DNA from 2 places in the Streptomyces sp. MS06 genome. Region 1 is predicted to be linked to the other one. Evidence: predicted binding sites of a transcription regulator. Region 1 holds the regulator's gene; the other holds the start of a gene.

Region 1 (14,514 bases):
GTCCGCCGGCACCATCGCCGCCGCAGGCCAGGCGGTGTCCGCCTGCACCACCGCCGCTGCGGGCCATGCGGTGTCCGCCTGTACAGCCTCCCCGGGCGCCGGCCATGCGGTGTCCCCCGGCACGACCGGGGCCGCCGGCCATGCGGTGTCCGCCGGCACGATCGGCGCCGCAGGCCAGGCAGTGTCCGCCTGCACCACCGCGGCAGGCCATGCGGTGTCCGCCGGCCAGGCGGTGTCCGCTTCCACGACTACGGCAGGCCACGCAGTGTCCGCGAGTACGGCTGCGGCAGGCCACGCAGTGTCCGCCCGAACGTCACCCTTCACACCAGAGAGGCCACTCAGTGTTCCGAAGGCCACGACAGCGGAGAAGGTGGCGACAAGTATCGAGCGAAGCATTCTCTTACGCATATTCGGCTTCGTCCTCACTTGAAGGTCCCTCTTCCCCCGTCGGGTAAGACGATGGCTCATTCAGGCACGTCGTGGCCACACAATCGATGCATCATGTTCCTGCATGTTCAGGACCCTGGGGGGTGGAGATTTGGAAACGAATCAGGTCAAAGCGACACATCCCCATGCGGTCACCGATATGTGCGACGAGGGTGGCCGCCTCTACGCGAACGCCCTGCGTACGGGACGCATCGCACGTGTCGACGTGGAATCGGCGCCCTGCTTGGTGGAGTTCTCCCTCCTCTACCCCGATCCTGACGATGCGGACTGGTTGCGCCCGGTCCCTCCGGCGGCCGCCCTCGCCCAGCGACTGCACCCCATAGAGCACGAGATCACCGAACGCCGGCGGATGTCGATCGAACTCGCCGACGTCTTCGAGCCGTTCATGGCGCTGAGCACCCAGGTGACGGCGTCCACCGACTCGATCACCGTGCTGGAGGGCGGCGAGCGTATCAACGCGGCGCTCAACCTGGCAGCCACCCAGTGCCAGTCGGAGGTACTCACCATCCAGCCCAGCGGCAACCGCCCCGAACGCAGCCTCCTGCAGGGCCTGGAGCGCGACCGGCCGCTCATCGAACGCGGGGTGCGCATCCGCACCCTCTACCAGCACACGGCACGCTACAGCCCGGAGAAGCTGGCCTACGCGTCCCACCTCTCCAACGGCAAGGCCGAATACCGCACCATCGACGAACTGGTGGAGCGGCTGATCATCTGCGACAAGTCGGTCGCCTTCATCCCGGCCCGCGACGACCAGCAGGTCGCCCTGGAACTCCGCCACCCCGGCATCGTCCGCTACCTGACCAAGCTCTTCGAGTTCCTGTGGGACCGCTCGGTGCCGCTGAGCACCGGCGCCCCCTACGAGACCGCACCGGACGGCATCACGGAGGTCCAGCACTCCATCGCCAAGCTCCTGGTGGAGGGCCACGTCGACGAGGCGATAGCCCGCCGGCTCGGGATGAACGTGCGCACCTGCCGGGCGCACATCGCCAAACTGGCGTCCGCCCTGGGCAGCGGCAGCCGGGCCCAGCTCGGCTACCTCATCGCGCAGTCCGGGATGCTCGACCAGTAACCGGCCTCCCGCCCCCGGGACCGACCTGACACGTGTCCACCGGCCCGGCACCCCGCCCCGCGCCTCACCCCGCGGCCGACGATCCCCGTTCGGGCGCGGCGACCGCGGCCGGCCCCGCCGGGCGGACCTGGCCGTCCAGCCCCACCTGCGCGATACGCACCCCCAGCTGCGTCCGGCTCGCCGCGCCCAGCCGCTCCGACAGGCGCGCGATGTGCGCCCGGCAGGTGCGCACGCTGATGCCGAGCCGCTCGGCGATGACCGCGTCCTGGTGCCCCTCGGCGAGCAGCGCGGCGATGGACTGCTCGCGGTGCGAGATGCCCTCGATGCCGGTGTCGGGGATCGGCGCGGACAGCGGGACGGCCAGCCGCCACAGCCGCTCGAAGACGGTGACCAGGTAGGAGATGAGCGCCGGGTGGCGAAGCTCCAGCGCCATGGTGTGCTCGCTGTTGGCCGGGACGAAGGCGACCGTGCGGTCGAAGAGGATCAGCCGGTCGACGACCTCGTCCAGGGTCCGCGCCTCCACCGTGTCGCCCATCAGCTCCAGGTAGTTCAGCAGGCCCTGACCGTGCCGTGCGACGTGGTTGTACAGGTCGCGCATCCGCACGCCCCGCCCGCGCAGCGCCAGCGCCCGGTGCAGGCCCTCGGACAGCTCGTGCTCCCGCCGGATGCCGCCGGGCTGGACGGTGAGCACCTCCGTGGTGCAGGCCTGCGTCGCCTCGTCCATGGCCGCCTGGATGCGGGGCAGGCCGTCCAGCACGCGGATGGCGGAGCCCTCCGCGGCACCGGGGCCCGCGGCCGGCGCACCACCGCCTCCCAGGGCCGCGTAGCGCTCCACGGCCGCGACCGCGACGCCCACCCGGCGCTGGCCGGCGGCGACCTCGTCGTACACACCGCGCAGCAGCCTGGTCATGACCTCCTGCGGCGCCGTCGGCACCAGCCAGTCCATGTCGTCCGGGTCGGGGTGGAGCAGCGCCAGCTCCAGCAGGCAGGGGACCGGGTCGGCGTCATGGCGGCTCACCCGGCCGCGCCGCACGGCCCGGGAGTACACGCGGTCCCCGGCCTCGCACAGCCGGTCGGCGCCGTGGGGATGCTCATCCGTAGCGTGCCCGGCCATCGCCCTCCACCCCCGGTTCCAGCCTCCTACGCAGCGCAACTATGCGCGGGCCGGACGTGCTCCGCAACAAGGCTGGGCACACGACGGGCAGGGGAAACCACCGGTTCGGGGTGTTTCCTCCCGACCTCGGCCCGGCGCGTTCGCACCGGGCCGAGTCGGCGTGCGAGGTGCGGGCGGGGGCCTCGCGCCCCCGGCCGGGCCTCACTTCACCTTGTTCTCCTTGCAGGCCGCCGCGTACTTGGCGGTGCAGATCTCGGAGACCTTGTAGATGCCGTCCGCGACGACGGTGTCCATGATGTTGCTCTTGGTCAGGGCGACGACACTGACCAGCTGCGCGGGAATGCCCTTCTTGGTGGGGCTGTCGACCTTGTCGGAGGTGAGGGCGTCGAACTGGATGCCGTGCCCCTGCACCTTGGCGACGGCCATCTCGGCGGCGGCGTCGGCCTCCTGCGGGTACGACTTGTAGACGCTCATGTACTGGTCGCCGGCGAGGATGCGGTGCACCGCGGACAGTTCCGCGTCCTGGCCGGTGATGGGCGGCAGGTCGGTGCGGCCCGCGGCCTTGAGGGCCTTGACGATGCCGCCGGCCATGGCGTCGTTGGCGGAGTAGACGGCGGCGATCTTGTCCACGCCGATCGCCTGGATCGCCTCGGCCATGTTGGCCTTGGCGTTGTCCGGGTCCCAGTCCTTGGTGTCGTAGGACTCGGCGATGTTGACCTTGCCGTTCAGCTCGGCCAGCGCACCCTGCTTGAACTGCGCCGCGTTGGGGTCGGTGGGCGAGCCGTTCATCATCACGATCTTGTCGGAGGTGTGGTCCCCGTCGCCCATCGCCTCCAGCAGGGTGCGGCCCTGCACCTCGCCGACCAGCTCGTTGTCGAAGGAGACGTAACCGTCGATCGGGCCCTCGGCCAGCCGGTCGTAGGCGATGACGGGGATGCCCGCGTCCTTGGCCTTCTTCACGTCGCCGGCGATCGCGTGCGAGTCGACCGCGTCCAGCAGGATCACGTCGACCTTGTCGTCGATCATGGCCTGGAGCTGGCTGCTCTGCTTGTCGGCCTTCTGCTCGGCGTTGGCGTACTGGACCTTGCCCTTCCCGCCGGTGAGCGAGCGGACCTTGTCCTTGATGATGGGCAGGTCGAACTTCTCGTAGCGGGTGTTCACGTTCTCCGGCAGCAGCAGGCCCACCGTGATGTCGTTGCCCTTGGTCGGACGCGCCGAGGCGCCGTCACTCGTGGCGTTCAGCATGCCGCATCCGGCGAGCGAAAGGGTCATGGCGGAGGCGGCCACGAATATGGCGGTACGACGCATGCGGGGCTCACTTCAGGTGCGTGACGGGTGGAGGCGCGGTGCGGCTCACGTGACTGAAAAGCCAACGCTTCGCCGCTACCCGGCGTCAAGCCCCACCACTTAACGAGATAGCAACATCACGCACCGTTCCGTGCGAAACCGTTCGCGAAGATGATGCAAAACCCCCACCAAGCACACGTTATGGACCGTCCACGCTACGGAAGTTGCCGAAGCCTGCCGCAGGGAGCGGCCGACGCGGGCGGACGGAAGCGGACCGCGCGTGTCCGACCCACCGAACGAACTCGGCCATCCCGCACGTGCGGCAGGACCCCCGAACATGCGGCAGGACCCCGCACATGCGGCAGGGCCCGGAGACCCCGTGAGAGGTCCGGGCCCTGCACACCGCCTGCGCGACACCGCCTGCGCGACACCGCCTGCGCGACACCGCCTGCGCGCCACTCGGTCCGAGGACCACTCGGCCCCGAGGCTGCTCGGAGCGAGGACCGCTCAGTCCGAGGACCACCAAGTCCGAGGACCGCTCAGTCCGAGGACCACCAAGTCCGGGGACCGCTCAGTCCGAGGACTGCTGCCGCTTCGGCCGCCAGACGACCAGCGCGCTGGTCTGCTGGACCTCCTGATACGGCACCAGGTCGCGCCGGTAGGAGGCGTGAACGGCGGCCTCCCGCTGCTGCATCGCCGCCGCCGCGCCCTCCAGCGCCGTCTGCAGCTCCGCGACCCGCGACTGCAGCGCGGCGACCTGGTTCTCCAGTTCGATGATCCGCTTGATGCCGGCCAGGTTGATGCCCTCGTCCTGCGACAACTGCTGCACCTGGCGGAGCAGTTCGATGTCACGGGCCGAGTAGCGGCGGCCCCGGCCGGCGGTGCGGTCCGGGGAGACCAGGCCGAGCCGGTCGTACTGGCGCAGCGTCTGCGGGTGGAGACCGGAGAGCTGGGCCGCCACCGAGATGACGTAGACCGGGGTGTCCTCGGTCAGTTCATACGGGTTGCGTCGACGGCCGTCCATCCCTCTCAAGCTCCCTTCGCCGCCTCGAACAGCTCGGCCCGCGGGTCCTCGTCCGCGGTCGCCTCGCGATACGCCTCCAGCGCGTCACGAGCCTTCCCCGACAGGTCCCTCGGAACACTCACCTCGACGGTGACCAGCAGATCGCCCCGGGTGCCGTCCTTGCGGACCGCGCCCTTGCCACGCGCGCGCATCGTACGCCCGTTCGGGGTGCCCGGCGGCAGCTTCAGCGTCACCGGCGGACCGCCCAGGGTGGGCACCCTGATCTCGCCGCCGAGCGCGGACTCCGAGAAGGTCACCGGAACGGTCACCGTCAGGTTGTCGCCCCTGCGCCCGAACACGGGGTGCGCGTCGACGTGCACGACGACGTACAGGTCGCCCGCCGGGCCGCCCCGCTCGCCGGGCGCGCCCTTGCCGCGCAGCCGGATGCGCTGCCCGTCCGACACACCGGCCGGGATGCGCACCTGCATGGTGCGGGAGGACTTCGCCCGCCCGCTGCCCTTGCAGACCTCGCACGGGTCCTCCGCGATCAGTCCGCGGCCCTTGCAGTCCGGGCAGGGGTCGGTCAGCGAGAAGCCGCCGCCGGAGCCCCGCGCGACCTGACCGGTACCGACACAGGTCGGGCACACCCGCGGGGTGCCGTTCTTGTCGCCGGTGCCGGAACAGGCCTTGCAGGGCTGCTGCGAGGACATCCGCAGCGGGACCGTCGCCCCCTCGATCGCCTCCGTGAAGCTCAGGGTGACCTCGGACTCGACGTCCTGGCCGCGGCGGGGCTGGGTGCGGGCACCGGTGCCGCCGCGGTTGAACAGGCCGCCGAACACGTCGCCGATCCCACCGCCGCCGCCGCCGCCGAAACCGCCCTGACCGCCGCCCTGGCCTCCCTGGGCGCCCCCGAAGAGGTCGCCCAGGTCGAAGTTGAAGGAACCGCCGCCCGCGCCCGGCCCCGGACGGAACCCGCCGTTGCCGAACAGGGCGCGGGCCTCGTCGTACTCCTTGCGCTTCTTGGGGTCACCGAGGACGTCGTTCGCCTCGGAGACCTCCTTGAAGCGCTCCTCGGCCCTGGCGTTGCCCTTGTTGGCGTCCGGGTGGAACTCGCGGGCGAGTTTCCGGTACGCCTTCTTGATCTCGGCCTCGGTGGCGTCCTTGGGGACGCCGAGGACCTTGTAGTAGTCCTTCTCGATGAAGTCCTTGGTACTCACCCTCGACGTCCCTCCTTCCCCTCGGTGATGACGGTGATGACGTCAGCCCTCCTCCGGGCCACCGTTCTCCTTGCTGTCCGCGTCGTCGGCGGCCGCCTCCGACTCGTCGGCCGCCTTGACCGTCTGGGCGCCGGGCTGCGGCTCGGCCACCGCCACCCGTGCGGGGCGGATGGTGCGCTCGCCGATCCGGTACCCGGGCTGCAGGATCGCCACGCAGGTCGTCTCGGTGACGTCCGGCGCGTACGAGTGCATCAGCGCCTCGTGGATCGTCGGGTCGAAGGACTCGCCCTCCTTGCCGAACTGCTGCAGCCCCATCTTCGCCGCCACGGTCTCCAGCGACTCCCCGACGGACTTGAACCCGCCGACCAGTTCGCCGTGCTCCCGCGCGCGGCCGATGTCGTCCAGCACCGGAAGCAGCTCGGTCAGGAGGTTCGCGATGGCGACCTCCTTGACCGCGATCCGGTCCCGGTCGACACGGCGCCGGTAGTTCTGGAACTCGGCCTGCAGCCGCTGGAGGTCCGCGGTGCGCTCACCGAGCGCGGTACGCGTCTGGTCCAGCTGCGCGGTCAGGCCGGTGACCTGTGCGCTTGCGTCCCCGGCCGGGGCCGCGCCCTCCTCCGCGGAGGGGGCGGCGGCCTGCGGCTCGGCGTCGTCGGCGGCGCCGGAGGGGACGTCGGGCTTCTCCTCGAAGCCCGGGGTCTCCTCCGTCATTACGCGGCACCGTCCTTGCGCTCGTCGTCCACGATCTCGGCGTCGACCACGTCGTCCTCGGCGGCCTTCGCGCCACCGTCGGCGGCGCCCTCCGGACCACCCGCGGCCTGGGCACCCTGGGCGTCGGCGTACATGGCCTGGCCCAGCTTCTGGGAGACCGCGGCGACCTTCTCGGTGGCGGTGCGGATCTCGGCGGCGTCCTCGCCCTTGAGCGCTTCCTTCAGCTCGCCGACGGAGGTCTCGACCTCGGTCCTCACCTCGCCGGGGACCTTGTCCTCGTTGTCCTTGAGGAACTTCTCGGTCTGGTAGACGAGCTGCTCGCCCTGGTTGCGGGCCTCGGCGGACTCGCGGCGGCGGTGGTCCTCCTCCGCGTACTGCTCGGCCTCCTGGCGCATCCGGTCGACCTCGTCCTTCGGCAGCGAGGAGCCGCCGGTGACGGTCATCTTCTGCTCCTTGCCCGTGCCCAGGTCCTTCGCGGTCACGTGCATGATGCCGTTGGCGTCGATGTCGAAGGACACCTCGATCTGCGGGACGCCGCGCGGCGCCGGCGGCAGACCGGTCAGCTCGAACATGCCGAGCTTCTTGTTGTAGGCCGCGATCTCGCGCTCGCCCTGGTAGACCTGGATCTGCACCGACGGCTGGTTGTCCTCGGCCGTGGTGAAGATCTCCGACCGCTTGGTCGGGATGGTGGTGTTGCGCTCGATCAGCTTGGTCATGATGCCGCCCTTGGTCTCGATACCGAGGGACAGCGGGGTGACGTCGAGCAGCAGGACGTCCTTGACCTCGCCCTTGAGGACACCGGCCTGGAGCGAGGCGCCGATGGCGACGACCTCGTCCGGGTTGACGCCCTTGTTGGCCTCCTTGCCGCCGGTCAGCTCCTTGACCAGGTCGGCGACGGCGGGCATCCGGGTGGAGCCGCCGACCAGCACGATGTGGTCGATGTCGCTGATGGAGATGCCGGCGTCCTTGATGACGTTGTGGAACGGCGTCTTGCACCGCTCCAGCAGGTCGGCCGAGAGCTGCTGGAACTGGGCCCGGGTGAGCTTCTCGTCCAGGTGCAGCGGACCCTCGGCGGAGGCCGTGATGTAGGGCAGGTTGATCGAGGTCTCGGTGGACGAGGACAGCTCGATCTTGGCCTTCTCGGCGGCCTCGCGCAGGCGCTGGAGCGCCATCTTGTCCTTGCTGAGGTCCACGCCGTGACCGGACTGGAACTGCTTGACCAGGAAGTCGACGATGCGCTGGTCCCAGTCGTCGCCACCGAGGTGGTTGTCGCCGTTGGTGGCCTTCACCTCGACGACACCGTCGCCGATCTCCAGCAGCGAGACGTCGAAGGTGCCGCCGCCGAGGTCGAAGACGAGGATCGTCTGGTCGTCCTTGTCGAGGCCGTAGGCGAGCGCGGCCGCGGTGGGCTCGTTGACGATGCGCAGGACGTTGAGGCCCGCGATCTCACCGGCCTCCTTGGTGGCCTGGCGCTCGGAGTCGTTGAAGTAGGCGGGGACGGTGATGACCGCGTCGGTCACCTTCTCGCCCAGGTAGGACTCGGCGTCCCGCTTCAGCTTCTGCAGGATGAACGCGGAGATCTGCTGCGGGTTGAAGTCCTTGCCGTCGAGCTGGATCTTCCAGTCGGTGCCCATGTGGCGCTTCACCGAGCGGATGGTCCGGTCCACGTTGGTGACCGCCTGACGCTTGGCCACCTCGCCGACGAGCACCTCGCCGTTCTTGGCGAAGGCGACGACGGACGGCGTGGTCCTGGCGCCCTCGGCGTTGGTGATGACGGTGGGCTCGCCGCCCTCCAGAACGCTGACGACGGAGTTAGTCGTGCCCAGGTCGATGCCGACCGCACGTGCCATGGTTGATTCCTCCAGCTGACTTGAGTGGAACGGACTCAAGTGTGCACGACGTCCGCGCTGCGGTCAACAGACCTGAGCCGAGCAGACTCAACTCTTATCCGTTCCTTACGCGCAATGACCCTCTGAGCTGCGACGACATCAGGCATCCCACCCGGCGGCCTCGACAGCACCCCGCCCCGTCACCTCGGCGGCACCCCGCCCAGTCACGTCGGCGGCGCCCCGCCCCGCAGCGGTCTCGGCGGCCACCGCGGCGGCAGGTTCACGGGCGGCCCCGCTCGCGGCCCCGCCCCCGAGCCCGCCGGCACCCTCGCCGGCGGGGTCGCCCCCGGCCTCGGCGGCGGCCGGGCCGAAGACGACGCCCCCGCGGACACCGCGGGGCTCGGCGCGGGGCTCGGCGCGGGGCTCGGCGCGGGACTCGGCGCGGAACTCAGCGCGGGGCTCGGCGCGGGGCTCGGCGCGGGGCTCGGCGCGGAGCAGTCCGAGCACGGCCGCCAGCGCCGCCGCGACCACCCACAGCGCCGCCCCCGCACCGGCCCACCCGGCCTGCACCAGCACGCCCGTCCCGGCTCCGGCGAAGGCCGCGACGCCGAGCAGGACCACCGAGGCCCGCGGGCCCGGCCCCAGCCGCCGCAGCCGGTGGGCCAGGTGGTCGGGGCCCGGGCGCCGCAGCGGCCGCCCCGCCGAGCGCCGTACGAGGACGACCAGGACGGCGTCGGCGGCCGCCACCGCGGTCAGCGCGAACAACACCCCCGCGGAGGACGCGATGCCGTGACCGGCCCGGGTCAGCACGGCGGCGGAGGCGAGCAGGAACCCGGCGAACAGCGAGCCGCAGGCACCGAGCGCGATCCGCGCGGGCGGCCAGTTGTGCATCAGGAAGCCGGTCATCGCGGCGGCGAGCACGCTCAGCAGCACCGCGAGTCCGTCCCGCACCTCGATCGCCGCGCAGACCCCCACGCCGAAGGCGGTCACCACCGCGACGGTGCCCGCGAGCGCGTCCGCGTGGTCCAGCGACCGGAAGGCGAGCGCGGCGCACACGATCCAGCCGGCCGCCAGCAGCCCACCCGGCACACCCGTCTCGCCGTAGGGCACGACGCAGACCGCCGCCACCGCCGTACCGGCCGCCAGGAACCGCGCCTTCAGCCGCCACACGTCCGCGGCCAGCCCCAGCGCCGCCACGACCGCCGCCGCGGCGAGCAGCCGGCCGACCCCGTGCCCCAGCGGGGCGGCACCGCTCCACTCCCCCGCCACGGCGACGAGGCAGGTGGCGGCCGCCACGGCCGCACCGCCGAGCAGCGGCACGGGCCGGCCCCGGCCGGGACGGACCCGGCGGCGCCGGTCGGTGATCCCGTACCGCAGGGCGGGCACCCGGAGGAGAGCGGCGAGGACGGCGGCGAGGAGAAGGGCGGCGGTGGCGGAGGCGATCCCGTAGAGCACGGATATAAATTAGTGGCAATTGCACCGATTTGGCGCGAATAACACGATCGGATCACCCCGGGCGCGGGAGGGGGCGGCACCGCACGCCACGCCGACCCGCCGACTTGAGGCAAGCCTCAGCGACACAGATCACCGCACGCCTGGCTACAGTGCGACCGAAGATGGGGGTAGTCTCGAACGGACTGAATAAGTTACCGCTTAGTAATATCCCCTCGAACCATCTCGCAGGCCCGAGGAGCCCCCATGCAACTCGCCGCGATCATCGTGTCGCTGGTCTTGACCGTGGTCGGCGTGGCGCTGCTCGCGCGCGCCGTCGGCCAGTTCGTCCGGTACTTCCGGCTGGGCCAGCCGGTGCCCGCCGGCACCCGTACCGACAACCCCTACCAGCGGAGCGTGACGCTGGTACGGGAGTTCCTCGGACACACCCGGATGAACCGGTGGGGCATCATCGGCTTCGCCCACTGGTTCGTCGCCGTCGGCTTCCTGACGCTGCCGCCGACCCTCGCACAGGCCTTCGGCCAGCTCTTCCAGGCCGACTGGACGCTGCCGGTCATCGGCGGCTTCCTGCCGTTCGACATGTACATCGAGTTCATCGGCGTCATGACGACCATCGGCATCGTCGTCCTGATGAGCATCCGCCTGATGAGCCTGCCGTCCCGCGCGGGCCGCAAGTCGCGGTTCGCCGGATCCAAGGCCGGCCAGGCCTACTTCGTCGAGTACGTCATCCTCACCATCGGCCTGGCGATCTACGTCCTGCGCGGCCTGGAGGGCGCCCTCCACCACGTCGACGCCTACGAGGCCTCCTACTTCGCCTCGTACCCGCTCGTCCTGGCCTTCAAGGGCCTGAGCGTCACCACTCTGCAGAACCTGGTCTACCTCACCGCCATGGTGAAGATCGGCACCTCGTTCATCTGGATGATCGTCGTCTCGCTCAACACCAACATGGGTGTGGCCTGGCACCGCTTCCTGGCGTTCCCCAACATCTGGTTCAAGCGGAACGCGACCGGCGGCACCGCACTCGGCGGCCTGCAGCCGATGACCTCCGGCGGGCAGCCCATCGACTTCACCGACCCCGGCGAGGACGACGTCTTCGGCGTCTCCCAGGTCGAGCAGTTCTCCTGGAAGGGCCTGCTGGACTTCTCCACCTGCACCGAGTGCGGCCGCTGCCAGTCCCAGTGCCCGGCCTGGAACACCGGCAAGCCGCTCTCCCCCAAGCTGCTGATCATGTCCCTGCGGGACCACGCCCACGCCAAGGCCCCCTACCTGCTCGCCGGCGGCGGCAAGACCATGGAGGGCGAGGAGAAGGGCACCGAGGAGCAGCTCGCCCAGGTGCCCGCGGCCGCGCTGGCCGAGGCCGAGCGCCCGCTGATCGGCACCGCCGAGGAGCACGGAGTCATCGACCCCGACGTGCTCTGGTCCTGCACCACCTGCGGAGCCTGCGTCGAGCAGTGCCCGGTGGACATCGAGCACGTCGACCACATCGTCGACATGCGCCGCTACCAGGTGATGATCGAGTCGGCCTTCCCCTCCGAGGCCGGCACGATGCTGAAGAACCTGGAGAAGAAGGGCAACCCCTGGGGCCTGGCCAAGAAGCAGCGCCTGGAATGGACCAAGGAGGTCGACTTCGAGGTCCCGGTCGTCGGCAAGGACATCGAGGACCTCACCGAGGTCGAGTACCTCTACTGGGTCGGCTGCGCCGGCGCCCTGGAGGACCGGGCCAAGAAGACCACCAAGGCCTTCGCCGAACTGCTGCACATCGCGGGCGTCAAGTTCGCGATCATGGGCGGCGACGAGAAGTGCACCGGTGACTCCGCCCGCCGCCTCGGCAACGAGCCCCTGTTCCAGGAGCTCGGCATGGAGAACGTCATGTCGCTGAACGCGGCGTTCGGCGAGGAGATGGACGACGACGGCAAGGTCACCGAAGGGTCCCGCAAGCCGAAGTCGGCGAAGAAGATCGTCGCCACCTGCCCGCACTGCCTCAACACCCTCGGCAACGAGTACCCGCAGATCGGCGGCGACTACGAGGTCATCCACCACACCCAGCTGCTCCAGCACCTCATCGACGAGGGCAAGCTGATCCCGGTGACCCCGGTCGAGGGCCTCATCACCTACCACGACCCCTGCTACCTGGGCCGCCACAACAAGATCTACACCCCGCCGCGGGAGATCATCGGCAAGGTCCCGGGCCTGCGCAACGAGGAGATGCACCGCCACAAGGAGCGCGGCTTCTGCTGCGGCGCCGGCGGCGCGCGGATGTGGATGGAGGAGCGGATCGGCAAGCGCATCAACAACGAGCGCGTCGACGAAGCCCTCTCCCTCAACCCCGACATCGTCTCCACCGCCTGCCCGTTCTGCCTGGTCATGCTGACCGACTCGGTCAACGGCAAGAAGAACGACGGCCAGGCCAAGGAGTCCGTCCAGGTCGTCGACGTCTCCCAGCTCCTCCTCGACTCCGTCAAGACCCCGGTCGACCCCGCGGGCGACACGGAGACCGAGGACGCCCCGGAACCGGCCCCGGTCGAGTAGTCGAGCAACCGGAGCCGGCCGAGACAGGCCCGAGCCGGCCGGGCGACCGGGGACGGTCGGTCGAGACGACCGGGGACGGTCGAGACAGGCCGGAGCCGGTCGAGACAGGCCGGAGCCGGCCGAAAGACCAGCGAGGTCGACGGACTACCGCGGTTGCCCCACCGGAACCCTCCTACGGACAACCGCGGTTGCCCCACCGGGACCGGTGGAGCAACGGGCCCGGCCGAGCAACCTGCCGACGGCGGCCCCGATCCGAACGGGCGCAGTTGCCGAGCGACGAGCCCCGGCGGGAGGTGACGGCGCTCGTGCGGCAGGAGCAGGCGCGCGGTGCCTACCCCGTTGGTATCCGCTCAGGCGGAACCGGCGAGTTGGCCCAGCCCGCCGGGGACGGGCGGTGATGACGCGGCAGGCCCGGTCCTCGGTCGTGGTGATCAGTTAATTCGACAATCCGTGATCACCGGGGGCTGCGCCTGCACGTGGTCCTGCCGATCCATCCCGGAACGCCATCACGGCCGAGTTGGGGCATCGGACCCACACCGGCCACTTCGGACCGACCGCGAGAACGACGGAGCCCTGGCAGCCTGGCCGTCTCCGCCACACGCAGCAGGTGCTCACGGTCACCCGGCGCGACCAGCAGCTCCCCGGTCGGCCCGCTCATGGCGCGTGAACATCACGCACGCCGTCAGCACCTGTCACCGGTTGCTGGGTGCGGGCCCGGCGTGCAACGTGAAACAGGGTGTACGAATATGACGAAGCCGCAACATTCTGCAACAGGGCGAACCAATTCAGTCGCTGGCTGAAGTACACCCCGAAGGTGCCACTGTTCGAAACGGCCAGCCCACGAAGGTAAGCCTGCACGGAGAGCAATGTCCACACCGCCGACACGCCCGTGTACACCCACGCCACAAGACCGGACCTGGACCGGGGGCGCACCAGGAACCATATTCCGCATGCCAGTTCACCTGCGATCAGCGCGGCGGGCAATACGGTGGCGGTCTCATCGGTCTTCAGCCCGTAGGCGGACAAGATGTGCGGCATTTGCGAAAAGGAGGCGAGCTGACCGATACCCATCGCGGCGTACAAGACGCCGGTGAACCACTTCAGGCTTCTGTTGAGCATCGCACCCCCACTTGGTCGGCGAGAAGCGCGCGGAGTTCGGTTCGTACGCTGTCGGTGCGGTGACCGGTACGACATTTTCCTGTCCCGGCGTCCCGGGGCCGGAAGTGATGGGTATGGAGGGTGCGCGCGGCACTGCGGCCGCCGTGGGCGGCGATTACTGACTTCATGGGTGTTCTTTGCACATTTCGAACCGGCAGCGTGTGGCGACGGAAAGGGCACCGGATGTCCGGCGGGGGAGAGGGGAACGAGCCGTTCGGCTCGCTGCATCGGGCTGACTTCCCGCGGTCGTTTTCTTTGACGACACAATCACTATTCGATACTTCCTCAACCTCAGGCATCCGCAGAACTACCCGATCAGATACCTGAGCCGTGTTGCTCTCTCGTTGGAGAAGGGGCTTTCCCGATGCCTTCAGGCGTGGGCCGACTTGGGTGGTGCCCCGTCTCGTGGCGCAAGCGATCTCGAGTGGGGGTGCGCGGGCGTTCGCTCGGGGCGCACACATGCGGGAGACCTGCCCGATAGAGAAGCGAGGTGGGGCACCGGTGGCTCATATGCCAACAGTCCAAGTGGCGGTTGTGCCCGGTGGCCCTGTCCCGGTCTGCCCCGGTACGCCTACTGAGGTCAGCTGCGCTCGGCCGTCGAAATCGAATTCTTCCGGACCGTCGCCGAGTAGATGGTGTCGAGGCGGATCGAGGCAGAGGCCGGCGCGCACATCGGTACGGAAAGGCAGATTCCCGGC
Region 2 (14,514 bases), on a different contig from region 1:
CCGAGGCCGCTTCTTCTGCACCGGTGCTCGCATTCCTGACTCGTGTACCCATGGGCCCGGATGACGCCCCGTCAACAGGCGGCACGTACCTCCGGTACGGTTCCCGACCCTCCCAGTGCCGGTGGGCGGTGGTCTCACATCACCTGACCCGCCACCCGAAGGAGTGAACCCTGGGGAGGAGTTGGCGGGCAAGTTGCGCCGGCACGGCCAGTGGCCCTGTCCGGCAGGCCGGTTGGACGTCCGCGACAGGCTTTGGCAGGATTCGCCGCCACGCCTCCCGCCGGTCGGCCATTCCCGCCCAAACCAGGCGTCCGACCTGCACGGGCGCGCGGGAGGCGGGGTGGATACCGGCCTTTGGCGAAGCCTGTGAAGACCTGGTGCAGACTGGCCTGATGCATACGGAACTCGTCTCCGAGCCCGGCGACCCCGACCGTCCCAACGAGGACTTCGCGAGCGTCGGCGTCCCGGCCCACGGGCAGGGCGGGACCCTGGTGGTACTGGACGGGGTGACACCGCCGCGGGGCAGGACGGGGTGCGTCCACTCGGTGCCCTGGTACACCGCGAGGCTCGGCGGCGCACTGGCCGAACTGGCCGTTTCCCGCCCGGACATACCGCTGCAGAAGGCCCTGAGTCAGGCCATTGCCCGTACCTCCGCAGCGCACGTCGAAACCTGTGACCTTTCTCACCCCCGCACCCCGCAGGCGACGGTCGCGCTGGCCCGCTGGTCCGACACGGCGGTCGAGTACCTGGTCCTCTCCGACTCGGTCCTCCTGCTGGAGGCCCCCGACGGCACGGTCGCCCCGTTGCTCGACGACCGGCTGGCCCGGTTGCCCCGCGCCCTCCTCGCCACCGACGAGATCGCCGACGCGAGGGCCCGGAACAGGGAGGGCGGCTTCTTCACCGCCGCGGCCGACCCGTCGGTCGCCGAACGGGCGGTGACCGGCTCCGTCCCCCGCTCCCGGGTCCGCGCCGTGGCGGCGCTGACGGACGGCGCGGGACGCTGGGTGGAGAAGTTCGAGGCGGGCGACTGGGCGGACTGCCTGGCCCTGCTGCGGAAGGAGGGAGCCCGGGCACTGGTGGCGCGGGTCCGCGAACTCGAGCGGTCCGACCTGGAGCGGGTGTTCCTGGGGCGGAGCAAGACGCACGACGACGCGACGGTGGTGTACGCCGAGCTCTGAGCCGGCGCGCCACGCCGTCGCGCCGACCCGGGCGGAGCCACGGGGCCGACGGGGAGCTCCGCCGGCAGGGGCCCGACGGAGGCGGGGCGGGCAGGGGCCCGACGGAGGCGGGGCCGGCAGGGGCCCGACGGAGGCGGGGCCGGCAGGGGCCCGACGGAGGCGGGGCGGGCAGGGGCCCGACCGGCGGGGGTGCGGCCGGCGGTGCACGACCGGCGGAGGCCGGGCCGGCAGCGCGCGACCGGCGGGGGTGCGGCCGGCCGAGGGGGTGCGGCCTACTTCTCCATGCTCCGGTTCAACTGCTCCAGCAGTCGGGCCAGTTCGGCCACCTCGCGGCGGTTCCAGTGCGAAAGCTGGCTGACGTAGCGGGCACGACGGGCCTCCCGGACGCTGCCCACCCGGCGGCGCCCCTCGTCGGTGAGGTGGACCAGCCAGGCGCGGCCGTCCGCCGGGTCGGGCTCGCGGGCCACCAGGCCCAGGTGCTCCAGGGCGCGCAACTGGCGGGACATGGTGGCCTTGCCGACGCCGATGTACGCGGCCAGGTCGGTGGCCCGCTGCCGGCCGCACTCGTCGAGTCGTACGAGCAGCCCGTAGGCGGCGGACTCCAGGTCGGGGTGGACCTCGCGGGCCATCTCGCCCTGGCTGGCCCGGGCCCGTCGCAGGAACAGCGTCAGCTCACGTTCCAGAGAGAGGAACTCGCGGGAACCGTGCTCCACGGCGGCGGTGGGCGCCGCCCCGCCCCGTCGGCCGGTTCCGTCCCGGCCGTCCCCGCCGCCTCCGGCGTTCACGCCGTCCCCGCCGTCCCCGCCGTTCACACCGCTCGCGGAGCTGTCGCCCTCGTGCACGTCCGTCACCCGATCCGGTTTCCCGATGCTGAAAGTTTCCGCCGACGTACTTCATCGCCGCAGCTTGGCCAGTATTTCGCAGGGCTAGACCAACGGCAGCCCCCGGCCCCCTTCCCAGCAGCGGGTCTACGTGCGTAGCTTGTTCAGCGGGCAAGTGAATGACATGGCCACGACATGCTTACCGCCGCATGCACGCGCACCTCGCGTGGCCCGCCCGCGCCGCACGCCGCCCCAGCGTTCCCCCACCGACGCCTCCGGAGGCTCCCCCCATGCCTGTGCACGGATCCGTTCCCCTGCGTCCCAGCCTGGTCGCGGCAACCGCCGCGGCCCTGCTCGCCGCCCTCTCCCCGGCGCTCCCCGCGTCCGCGCAGACCGAAAGCATCCCCGCCCGCGGCTCCGCCTACATGGGCATGGGCGTCCCGGCCCACGACGGGGAGTCCGGCACCCCCGTCCCCGGCGACGCGACCCGGACCGAGGGCGTCGACGTCTCCGGCCACCAGGGCAACGTCGCCTGGTCGACCCTCTGGAACAGCGGCGTCAAATGGGCCTACGTCAAGGCCACCGAGGGCACGTACTACCGGAACACGTACTTCGCCCAGCAGTACAACGGCTCGTACAACGTCGGCATGATCCGCGGCTCGTACCACTTCGCGACCCCCGACACCACGAGCGGCGCCACCCAGGCCAACTACTTCGTCGACCACGGCGGCGGCTGGTCCGGCGACGGCAAGACCCTGCCCGGCGCCCTCGACATCGAGTGGAACCCGTACGGCGCCGCCTGCTACGGCAAGTCGCAGAGCGGGATGGTCAGCTGGATCCGCTCCTTCCTCAACCAGTACAGGTCCCGCACCGGACGCGACGCCGTCGTCTACACGGCCACCAGCTGGTGGAAGCAGTGCACCGGCAACTACGGCGGGTTCGCCACCGCCAACCCCCTGTGGATCGCCCGCTACTCCTCCTCCGTGGGCGAGCTGCCGGCCGGCTGGTCGTACTACACGATGTGGCAGTACACGTCCTCCGGGCCCACCGTCGGTGACCACGACCGGTTCAACGGCGCCCTGGACCGGGTGCGCGCCCTCGCCGACGGCTGAGCCCCGGACCGGCGGCGGAGCCGCCGACCGCACGGACGGGCGCGGCTCGGGCCCGGACCTCGCTCACGAGGTCCGGGCCCGAGCCGCGCGTCGGCGGCAGGTGCCGAGTGCCCGGTGCCTGCCGCCGGGGGGTGACCGCCTACCGCGCCGCGGCCGGAACGGCGGGCGCCGTACCGTTCGTCGCCGGCGCCAGGGCCAGCTCCAGCACCTGCCGGACGTCGGTCACGGTGCGGACGTCGAGCCCGTCCAGCACCTCGGCCGGGACGTCGTCCAGGTCGGGCTCGTTGCGCTTGGGGATGACGACCGTGGTGATCCCGGCGCGGTGCGCGGCCAGCAGCTTCTGCTTCACCCCGCCGATGGGAAGGACCCTGCCGGTCAGCGAGACCTCACCGGTCATCGCCACGTCCGGGCGGACCGGACGGCCGGACAGCAGGGAGGCCAGGGCGGTCGTCATCGTGATCCCGGCACTGGGGCCGTCCTTCGGCACGGCACCCGCGGGGAAGTGGACGTGCACCCCGCGGTCCTTCAGATCCGCCACCGGCAGCTCCAGTTCCGCGCCGCGCGAGCGCAGGAAGCTCAGCGCGATCTGCGCCGACTCCTTCATCACGTCGCCGAGCTGGCCCGTCAGGGTCAGACCTGCCGCGCCGGTCTCCGGATCGGCGAGCGAGGCCTCCACGTAGAGCACGTCGCCGCCCGCTCCGGTGACCGCCAGGCCGGTCGCCACCCCGGGGACCGAGGTGCGGCGCTCCGCCGGGTCCTGGGCGGACTCGGGCACGTGGTGCGGCCGGCCGATCAGCTCCCGCAGGTGCTCGGCGCTGATGGTGAACGGCAGTTCCCGCTCGCCCAGTTCGTGCTGGGCCGCCACCTTGCGCAGCAGCCGGGCGATCGACCGCTCCAGTGTGCGCACGCCCGCCTCACGGGTGTACTCGCCGGTCAGCCTGCGCAGCGCACCCTCGTCGAGGGTGACCTCGTCCGCGTCCAGGCCGGCCTGCTCGAGCTGGCGCGGGAGCAGGTGGTCGCGCGCGATGACGATCTTCTCGTCCTCGGTGTAGCCGTCCAGGCGGACCAGGTCCATGCGGTCGAGCAGGGCCTCGGGGATCGCCTCCAGGACGTTGGCGGTGGCCAGGAAGACGACGTCCGAGAGGTCGAGTTCGACCTCCAGGTAGTGGTCGCGGAAGGTGTGGTTCTGCGCCGGGTCCAGCACCTCCAGCAGGGCGGCGGCCGGGTCGCCGCGGAAGTCGGAGCCGACCTTGTCGACCTCGTCGAGGAGGACGACCGGGTTCATCGACCCGGCTTCCCTGATCGCGCGGACGATGCGGCCGGGCAGCGCGCCGACGTAGGTACGGCGGTGGCCGCGGATCTCCGCCTCGTCCCGCACCCCGCCGAGGGCGACCCGGACGAAGGAGCGGCCCATGGCGTGGGCGACGGACTCGCCGAGGCTGGTCTTCCCCACGCCGGGCGGACCGACCAGGGCGAGCACCGCACCGCCGCCCCTGCGCCCGCCGGCGGCACCGCCGTCCCGGACCGCGGCCGCCCGGTCGCCGTCGCCCCCGGTGACGTCCGAGGAGCGGTCGGCGCGGCGCCTGCGCACCGCCAGGTACTCGGTGATGCGCTCCTTCACGTCGTCGAGGCCGGTGTGCTCGGCGTCCAGCACCGCCCGGGCGCCCCGGATGTCGTAGGAGTCCTCGGTCCGCTCGTTCCACGGCATCTCCAGGACGGTGTCCAGCCAGGTGCGGATCCAGGAGCCCTCCGGGGACTGGTCCGAGGCCCGCTCCAGCTTGTCGACCTCCTTCAGGGCGGCCTCCCGGACCTTGCCGGGCAGGTCGGCGGCCTCCACCCGGGTGCGGTAGTCGTCGGACTCCCCGCCGTCCGGCTCACCGTCGAGCTCGCGCAGCTCCTTTCGGACGGCCTCCAGCTGGCGGCGGAGCAGGAACTCGCGCTGCTGCTTGTCGACGCCCTCCTGGACGTCCTTGGCGATGGTCTCGGCGACGTCCTGTTCGGCGAGGTGGTCGCGGAGCTGCCGGGTGGCGAGCTTCAGCCGGGCGACCGGGTCCGCGGTCTCCAGCAGTTCCACCTTCTGCCCGGTGGTCAGGAACGGCGAGTACCCGGAGTTGTCGGCGAGCGCGGACACCTCGTCGATGGCCTGGACCCGGTCCACGACCTGCCAGGCGCCGCGCTTGCGCAGCCAGGCGGTGGCGAGCGCCTTGTACTCCTTCACCAGTTCGGCGACGTGCCCGGGCAGCGGTTCGGGGGCAGTGTCGTCCAGCGTCGTCCCCTCGACCCACAGCGCCGCGCCCGGGCCCGTGGTGCCGGCGCCGATGCGGACCCGGCCGCGGCCCCGGATCAGGGCGCCCGGGTCGCCGTCGGCGAGCCGGCCGACCTGCTCGACGGTGCCGAGGACGCCGGTCGCGGCGTACTCCCCGTCGATGCGCGGGACCAGCAGGACCCTGGGCTTCCCGGGTTCGGCACGCGCGGCTGCCTGGGCGGCCTCCACCGCGGCGCGCACCTCGGAGTCGTTCAGGTCCAGCGGAACCACCATTCCGGGCAGCACGACCTCGTCGTCGAGCGGCAGCACGGGCAGGGTGAGCGTTGCGGACGTCGATGCCATGATCTCCCCTTCGGCAGTCAAATTGAGCTGTACCGACTCAATGTCGAGGAGGCCTCCGGTGTTCCCGAGGTGGCGTTCGCTCTCAGCGATCATCGTGCGGGTGCCCGCCCAGGCACCCCCCGCCGCCTCCCCCGCCCCGCGCTTCCCGCCTCGCCCCCGCTCTCCCTCCTCAGCCGCGCGGGTACGGCAGCGCATTCCGCGCCCGCCACAGGTGACGGCGGCCCACCGCGGCGACATGCGGAGAGCCGCCTGCCGCCCGCTCCGCACCGCCGTCGCCGGCCACCGGCGCGGAACAAATCCGCCGCCGGAACGCCGCCGGAGTGCCAGGATGGCGGCATGGCCTCCCGGTACGGCACCTTCGAGCACACCCCGCGCGAGCTGCACGACCCGCCGCCGGTGCTCGGCACACCCGGTCCGCACGGCCCGTACGCGGTCGCGGCGCCCGAGGTCCTGGACCGCCGGGACGGGCCCTACGGCGAGGTCGTCCTGCGGCGGCACGGCGGGCTGCTCCAGATCATCGCGAACGGCTGCTTCCTGATGGACACCTCCGACGGCCGCTCCGAGCGGCTGCTCGTGGACGCGGCGCTCGACGCGCTCGACGACCGGCCCGGCCCGCACGTGCTGATCGGCGGGCTGGGAGTCGGCTTCTCCCTCGCACATGCGGCTGCGAATTCGCGCTGGGGGCGGATCACGGTGGTCGAACGGGAACCGGCCGTGGTCGACTGGCACCGCGAAGGCCCCCTGTCCGCGCTGTCCCGCGAGGCGCTCGCCGACCCGCGCACCCGGCTCGTGGAGGCCGACCTCCTCGCGCTGCTGGGTGAGACGTCCGACACGTACGACGCGCTGTGCCTGGACATCGACAACGGTCCCGACTGGACCGTGACCGAGGACAACGAGGGGCTGTACTCACCGGCCGGACTGGCAAGCTGTGCAAGGGCGTTGAGGCCCGGCGGAGTACTCGCGGTGTGGTCCGCGGCAGCGTCCCCGGATTTCGAAGAATCCTTGAGGAATGTCGGTTTCCCGCAGGTGCGTACGGAAGAGACGCCCGTTGCCCGAGGCGTTCCGGACGTCGTCCACCTCGGCATCCGCCCTGGATAGCAAAGGCGCGGCCACTGCCCGTACGCTGCTGCACTGACGCGGATCATCGGAGCGTCGAGCGCAGTCCTGCGCGGACGAGGAACCACCCCACTGGTTCCGGAAAGCACACTTCAGGGGCGGGCGATGGAGCAGACACACACCTCCCACAACGGCTCGACGGCTGCCGCCGGCGCGCAGCGCCGGGTACTGGTCGTCGAGGACGACGCGACGATCGCCGACGCCATCGCGGCCCGACTGCGCGCCGAGGGGTTCCTCGTGCAGGCCGCGGGCGACGGCCCGTCGGCCGTGGACACCGCCGAGGCCTGGCAGCCCGACCTGCTGATCCTCGACGTGATGCTCCCCGGGTTCGACGGGCTGGAGGTCTGCCGGCGGGTGCAGACCCAGCGGCCGGTACCCGTGCTGATGCTCACCGCGCGCGACGACGAGACCGACATGCTGGTCGGGCTGGGGGTCGGCGCCGACGACTACATGACCAAGCCGTTCTCCATGCGGGAGCTGGCGGCGCGCGTGCACGTGCTGCTGCGCCGGGTGGAGCGGGCCGCGCTGGCCGCGGCCACCCCGCGCTCCGGCATCCTGCGGTTGGGCGAGCTGGAGATCGACCACGCCCAGCGCCGGGTGCGGGTGCGGGCCGAGGACGTGCACCTGACCCCGACCGAGTTCGACCTGCTGGTCTGCCTGGCGAACACGCCCCGTGCGGTGCTCTCCCGCGAGCAGCTGCTGGCCGAGGTGTGGGACTGGGCCGACGCCTCGGGCACCCGGACCGTCGACAGCCACATCAAGGCGCTGCGCCGGAAGATCGGCGCCGAGCGGATCCGCACCGTGCACGGCGTGGGCTACGCACTGGAGACGCCGGCACCGTGAGCGGCGGGCGGTCGGCCGAGCGGAGGAGCCCCGAGGAGCCCTGGGGCGGCCTGCGCCCGTTTTCCATCAAGACCAAGCTGGGTGCGCTGGTCGTCATCGCCGTGCTGATCACCACGGGGCTGCTGATGATCGCGGTGCGCACCGACACCGAGCTGCGCTTCATCACCGTCTTCTCGATGATCGCCACGCTGCTGATCACCCAGTTCGTGGCGCACTCGCTCACCGCGCCGCTGGACGAGATGAACGCCGTGGCGCGGTCCATCTCGCACGGCGACTACACCCGCCGGGTGCGGGAGAACCGCCGGGACGAGCTGGGCGACCTGGCGGAGACCATCAACGTCATGGCGGACGAGCTGGAGGCGCAGGACCGCCAGCGCAAGGAGCTGGTGGCGAACGTCTCGCACGAGCTGCGCACCCCCATCGCGGCGCTGCGGGCGGTGCTGGAGAACGTCGTGGACGGTATCGCCGCCGCGGACCCGGAGACGATGCGGACGGCGCTGAGGCAGACGGAGCGGCTGGGCCGGCTGGTGGAGACGCTGCTGGACCTGTCCCGGCTGGACAGCGGCGTCGTGCCGCTGCGCGCGCGGCGCTTCGAGGTGTGGCCCTACCTGTCCGGCGCGCTCAAGGAGTGCAACATGGCCGCCTCGGCACGCCCGGGGCCGGCCTCCGCGGGCCACACCCGGACGGACGTCCATCTGCGACTGGACGTCTCCCCGCCGGAGCTGAGCGCCTGCGCCGACCCGGAGCGCATCCACCAGGTCGTCGCCAACCTGGTGGACAACGCGGTCAAGCACAGTCCGCCGCACGGCCGGGTGACGGTCCGCGCCCGGCGGGGTCCCGGGCCGCAGTCGCTGGAGCTGGAGGTGCTGGACGAGGGCCCGGGCATCCCCCGGTCCGAGTGGCACCGCGTCTTCGAGCGGTTCGACCGGGGCTCCGTCACCCGCCCGCACGGTCCCGGCAGCGACGGCGGCACCGGGCTGGGCCTGGCCATCGCCCGCTGGGCGGTTGATCTGCACGGCGGCAGGATCCGGGTGGCCGAATCCGAGCGGGGCTGCCGGATTCTTGTCACCCTCCCGGGAGAGACGTCCGTTCAAAGTTGACGTAAAGTTCGAAGCGGAACCTGAAGATCCACGGGAGTCCGCGCCGACGGACACGTGTGAGCAGGCACGGGCCCGCAGGATGATCCTGCAGGGTCTGCGTCGACGCATCCTTTCCAAGGCGGAACCCCGGTTGTTTCCCGCCATTTCCAGGCCCGAAACACGGGCTGAGATGTGACTTACACGACGATGGGCGGGCCCGGCCTGACCATTCGGGTCTTGGAGGCGTAGCCTTTATTCCCGCTGTCCATCACCTTGTGAAGCGGAAGAGGGCGGTTGCCGCCGTGTCGCCACAGTCCCCCAGTAACGCATCGAGTTCACCGACGACCGACGCGGACCAAGCGGGCAAGAACCCCGCTGCCGCGTTCGGTCCCAACGAGTGGCTCGTCGACGAGATCTACCAGCAGTACCTCCAGGACCCGAATTCGGTCGACCGCGCCTGGTGGGACTTCTTCGCCGACTACAAGCCGGGGGCGGCCGCCACCCCGGCCGCGTCCGGTGCTGCGGCCGCGGGGGCCGCAGGGACCGCCTCGGCAACCCAGCGGCCGGCGCCGCAGGCGCAGGCCGCGAGCGCCGCGCCCGCCGCCCCCGCGAAGCCCGCGGCGGCCCCCGCGCCCGCCGCGAGGCCGGCCGCCAAGGCGCCCGCGCAGCCCGCGCCCGCCGCGAAGCCGGCCGCCGCGAGGACGCCGGCCCAGGCGCCCGTGAAGGCGGCGCCCGCCGCCGAGGCCCCGGCCGGCCCCGAGCTGGTCGCGCTGCGCGGCCCGGCAGCCGCCGTAGCGAAGAACATGGACGCCTCGCTGGAGATGCCGACCGCGACCTCGGTCCGCGCGGTCCCGGTGAAGCTGCTGTTCGACAACCGCATCGTCATCAACAACCACCTCAAGCGCGCCCGTGGCGGGAAGATCTCCTTCACCCACCTCATCGGGTACGCGATGGTGCAGGCCATCAAGGCCATGCCCGCGATGAACTGGTCGTACGGCGTCAAGGACGGCAAGCCGACCCTCATCAAGCCGGAGCACGTCAACCTCGGCCTCGCCATCGACCTGGTCAAGCCGAACGGCGACCGCCAGCTCGTCGTCGCGGCGATCAAGAAGGCCGACACGCTGAACTTCTTCGAGTTCTGGCAGGCCTACGAGGACATCGTCCGCCGCGCCCGCGACGGCAAGCTCACCATGGACGACTTCTCCGGGGTCACGGTCTCGCTGACCAACCCGGGCGGCCTGGGCACCGTGCACTCCGTGCCGCGGCTGATGCCCGGCCAGTCCGTGATCATGGGCGTCGGCTCCATGGACTACCCGGCCGAGTTCCAGGGCACCAGCCAGGACGCCATCAACAAGCTCGGCATCTCGAAGGTCATGACGCTCACGTCGACCTACGACCACCGGGTGATCCAGGGCGCCGCGTCCGGCGAGTTCCTGCGCAACGTGTCGAACCTGCTGCTCGGCGAGAGCGGCTTCTACGACGACATCTTCGAGGCGCTGCGCATCCCCTACGAGCCGGTCCGCTGGCTCAAGGACATCGACGCCTCGCACGACGACGACGTCACCAAGGCCGCCCGGGTCTTCGAGCTGATCCACTCCTACCGGGTCCGCGGACACGTCATGGCCGACACCGACCCGCTGGAGTACCGCCAGCGCAAGCACCCCGACCTCGACATCGTCGAGCACGGGCTGACGCTGTGGGACCTGGAGCGCGAGTTCGCCGTCGGCGGCTTCTCCGGCAAGTCGATGATGAAGCTGCGCAACATCCTCGGCGTGCTGCGCGACTCGTACTGCCGCACCACCGGCATCGAGTTCATGCACATCCAGGACCCCAAGCAGCGCAAGTGGATCCAGGACCGGGTGGAGCGCGGGCACACCAAGCCCGAGCGCGAGGAGCAGCTGCGCATCCTGCGCCGGCTGAACGCCGCGGAGGCCTTCGAGACCTTCCTGCAGACGAAGTACGTCGGCCAGAAGCGGTTCTCCCTGGAGGGCGGCGAGTCCGTCATCCCGCTGCTGGACGCGGTCCTCGACAGCGCGGCGGAGTCCCGCCTCGACGAGGTCGTCATCGGCATGGCCCACCGCGGCCGGCTGAACGTCCTCGCCAACATCGTCGGCAAGTCCTACGCGCAGATCTTCCGCGAGTTCGAGGGCAACCTCGACCCGAAGTCGATGCACGGCTCCGGCGACGTGAAGTACCACCTCGGCGCCGAGGGCACCTTCACCGGACTGGACGGCGAGCAGATCAACGTCTCGCTGGTGGCCAACCCCTCGCACCTGGAGGCGGTCGACCCGGTCCTGGAGGGCGTCGCCCGCGCCAAGCAGGACATCATCGGCAAGGGCGGCACGGACTTCACCGTGCTGCCGGTGGCGATCCACGGCGACGCGGCCTTCGCGGGCCAGGGCGTGGTGGCCGAGACCCTGAACATGTCGCAGCTGCGCGGCTACCGCACCGGCGGCACGGTCCACATCGTCATCAACAACCAGGTCGGCTTCACCGCCGCGCCCGAGTCCTCGCGCTCGTCGATGTACGCGACCGACGTGGCCCGCATGATCGAGGCCCCGATCTTCCACGTGAACGGCGACGACCCGGAGGCCGTGGTGCGCGTCGCGCGGCTGGCCTTCGAGTTCCGCCAGGCGTTCAACAAGGACGTGGTGATCGACCTCATCTGCTACCGCCGCCGCGGGCACAACGAGTCGGACAACCCGGCCTTCACCCAGCCGCTGATGTACGACCTGATCGACAAGAAGCGCTCGGTGCGCAAGCTGTACACCGAGTCCCTGATCGGTCGCGGCGACATCACCCTGGAGGAGGCCGAGCAGGCGCTGCAGGACTACCAGGGCCAGCTCGAGAAGGTCTTCACCGAGGTCCGCGAGGCGACGGCGCAGCCCGCTCCGGGCGAGTCCCACGACTGGCAGGAGGGCTTCCCGGTCTCCGCGGGCACCGCGGTCTCCACGGAGGTCGTCAAGCGGATCGCCGAGTCCCAGGTGACCATCCCCGACCACATCACCGTCCACCCGCGGCTGCTGCCGCAGCTCCAGCGCCGGACGGCGATGGTCGAGGACGGCACGATCGACTGGGGCATGGGCGAGACCCTCGCGATCGGCTCCCTGCTGCTGGAGGGCGTCCCGGTCCGCCTGGCGGGCCAGGACTCGCAGCGCGGCACCTTCGGCCAGCGGCACGCGGTCATCATCGACCGCAGCACCGGCGAGGAGTACACGCCGCTGCAGTACCTCTCCGAGGACCAGGCCCGGCTGAACGTCTACAACTCCCTGCTGTCCGAGTACGCGGCGATGGGCTTCGAGTACGGCTACTCGCTGGCCCGCCCGAACGCGCTCGTGATGTGGGAGGCGCAGTTCGGCGACTTCACCAACGGCGCGCAGACGGTCGTGGACGAGTTCATCTCGTCGGCGGAGCAGAAGTGGGGCCAGACCTCCGGCGTCGTCCTGCTGCTCCCGCACGGCTACGAGGGCCAGGGCCCGGACCACTCCTCGGCCCGCCCGGAGCGGTTCCTCCAGCTCTGCGCGCAGAACAACATGACGGTCGCCATGCCGACCTCGCCGTCGAACTACTTCCACCTGCTGCGCTGGCAGGTGCACAACCCGCACCACAAGCCGCTGGTCGTCTTCACGCCGAAGTCGATGCTGCGCCTGAAGGCGGCGGCGGCGAAGGCGGAGGAGTTCACCACCGGCGGCTTCCGCCCGGTGATCGGGGACGACTCGGTCGACCCGGCCGCGGTCAAGAAGGTCGTGTTCTGCGCCGGCAAGGTGTACTACGACCTCGAGGCCGAGCGGCGCAGGCGCGGTGCCACGGACGTCGCGATCCTCCGCATCGAGCGGCTGTACCCGCTGCCGGGTGCCGAGCTGCAGGCGGAGATCGCCAAGTACCCGAACGCCGAGAAGTACCTGTGGGCCCAGGAGGAGCCGGCCAACCAGGGCGCGTGGCCGTTCATCGCCCTGAACCTGATCGACCACCTGGACCTGGCGGTCGGCGCGGACATCCCGGCGGGCGAGCGCCTGCGCCGCATCTCGCGGCCGCACTCGTCCTCCCCGGCGGTGGGTTCGGCCAAGCGCCACCAGGCGGAGCAGGAGCAGCTGGTGCGTGAGGTGTTCGAGGCCTAGGCCCGCACCGGCGACGACGGCCGGGGCCCGGTGGCAGGCGGTTGCCCGCCACCGGGCCCCGGCCGTTTCGGCTCCCCGGACCGTCTCGGCCACCCGGACCGCTTCGGCGGCCAGGACTGTTCAGGCCTGTTCAGGACCGTTCAGGACTGTTTCGGCAGCCCCGGTCGTCCGGGCCTTCCCGGCTGTCCCGGCCCCCTGGGAGGTGCTCCCCTCAGACCGGCTGCGGTTCGAAGTCCCAGTACGGCTGGCGGCGTTCCAGGATGTCGGAGAGATGTTGCGGGTTCGGGCCGAACAGCCCGGTGAGCCGGTCGACCGCCCCCTCACGGAGCGCCGCCGCCTCCTGCCGCTGCCCGAGTGCCGCCAGGTCGAGGGCGAGGCCGGCGCGCAGGCTGATCGTGAGGAGGTGGTTCTCGCCCAGCGTCCGGGCCGAGCGCCCGGCGGTCTCCCGGCCCAGTGCCGCCGCGGCCTCGGTGTCGCCGGCGGCGACGAGCGCCGCGACCGTGTTCTTGGCGCAGCCGACGGCCCACGGGTGGTCCGGCCCCACGGCCTCCGCCATCTTCCGGGAGCAGGACAGGGACACCTCCAGGGCGGTCCGGTGGGCGCCCGCGTCGCGCATCATGGTGGCGACGTTGTCCCTGGCCCCGGTCGTGTAGGGATGGTCCTCACCGAGTCGGGCCGCGTAGTGCTCGGCGGTGGCCTCCGCCAGCTCCCGGGCCTCGTCGGTGTGGCCCAGCTGGCGCAGCAGCATCGCGTAGTCGCAGGAGACCATGAGCGTCTCCGGATGCAGCCGCCCCCGGCGGCGCAGCAGCCGCTGCCGGACCCCGCGCATCATGGCGTGGGCGAACTGCAGGTCGCCCACGCGGCGGGAGCACAGCGCCAGGTTGTGCTCGGCCTGCAGGGTCTGGCCGTGGGTGCGGTCGAGGACCTGGCTGTGCAGGCGGGAGTTGTGCCCCTGGATGGCCAGCGCCTCACGGTAGTTGCCGAGCAGCCGCAGCATCCACGCGGCCCGCAGAGCGGAGTTGAGGGTGAGCGGGTCCTTGCCGCCGAGGAGTTCCACCCGGGCCTCGAAGATCTTCCGGTGCATGGCGAGGGACTGCGCGTACCGCCCCTTGAGCCCGAGGGCGACGGCGAGGTTGCTCCGTACCGCGAGGGTCCGCGGGACGCCCTCGCCGCCCAGCTCCTCGGTGGCCGCCTCGGCGGCCTCCTCGAACAGCGTGTGCGCCTCGTCGTACCGGCCGAGGGCCATGAGGGTGCCGCCCAGGCCGTCCTTGGCGCGGATCAGCTCGATGGGCCGGACGGTCGCGGTGCCGGTGAGGCGCCGCAGGGTCTCCCGGGCGACCCGCTCGGCCTCCGCGTACCGGCCCAGCCTGCGCAGCATGTTGGCGAGCTGGTGCACGGCGACGAGGACGGAGCGGTCGGTCTCCCCCGAGCTGGTGCGCCAGTGGGTGACGGCCTTCTCGGTCAGCGCCAGGCCCTCCTCGTACTCGCCCCGCATCCGTAAGTACTCGATGCAGTTCAGCACCAGGGTGCGCGCGTCGCCGTCGGAGGCCTCCAGCGCCCCGGACGGCTCCAGGTGGGAGATGAGTTCCGCGTAGCGCGCCCAGTTGCCCGCCGAGGAGGAGTCCCGGGGGTCGGCGGA

Evidence for each region. The regulator HspR, encoded in region 1, represses chaperone genes until heat shock. The targets are predictions, from matches to a motif close to TTGAGNNNNNNNNNCTCAA.
Region 2: lon (endopeptidase La) is a predicted target of HspR. The motif match lies at 5,742-5,760, and genes of this name have one in related genera.

What each region holds. Positions count from the first base shown of each region.
Region 1 is NZ_JBJZOJ010000048.1:518-15,031, forward strand. It holds gene ACL02U_RS23505 (hypothetical protein) at 1-246, opposite strand, end outside; gene ACL02U_RS23510 (helix-turn-helix transcriptional regulator) at 512-1,516, shown strand; gene ACL02U_RS23515 (helix-turn-helix transcriptional regulator) at 1,581-2,630, opposite strand; gene ACL02U_RS23520 (substrate-binding domain-containing protein) at 2,832-3,938, opposite strand; gene ACL02U_RS23525 (heat shock protein transcriptional repressor HspR) at 4,489-4,941, opposite strand; gene dnaJ (molecular chaperone DnaJ) at 4,947-6,137, opposite strand; gene grpE (nucleotide exchange factor GrpE) at 6,180-6,848, opposite strand; gene dnaK (molecular chaperone DnaK) at 6,848-8,698, opposite strand; gene ACL02U_RS23545 (MraY family glycosyltransferase) at 8,837-10,132, opposite strand; gene ACL02U_RS23550 ((Fe-S)-binding protein) at 10,376-12,658, shown strand; gene ACL02U_RS23555 (MauE/DoxX family redox-associated membrane protein) at 13,313-13,777, opposite strand.
Region 2 is NZ_JBJZOJ010000016.1:34,100-48,613, forward strand. It holds gene ACL02U_RS11025 (nitrate- and nitrite sensing domain-containing protein) at 1-21, opposite strand, end outside; gene ACL02U_RS11030 (protein phosphatase 2C domain-containing protein) at 393-1,178, shown strand; gene ACL02U_RS11035 (MarR family winged helix-turn-helix transcriptional regulator) at 1,451-1,891, opposite strand; gene ACL02U_RS11040 (lysozyme) at 2,290-3,111, shown strand; gene lon (endopeptidase La) at 3,251-5,719, opposite strand; gene ACL02U_RS11050 (spermidine synthase) at 6,056-6,817, shown strand; gene ACL02U_RS11055 (response regulator transcription factor) at 6,941-7,678, shown strand; gene ACL02U_RS11060 (ATP-binding protein) at 7,675-8,778, shown strand; gene ACL02U_RS11065 (multifunctional oxoglutarate decarboxylase/oxoglutarate dehydrogenase thiamine pyrophosphate-binding subunit/dihydrolipoyllysine-residue succinyltransferase subunit) at 9,060-12,875, shown strand; gene fxsT (FxSxx-COOH system tetratricopeptide repeat protein) at 13,087-14,514, opposite strand, start outside.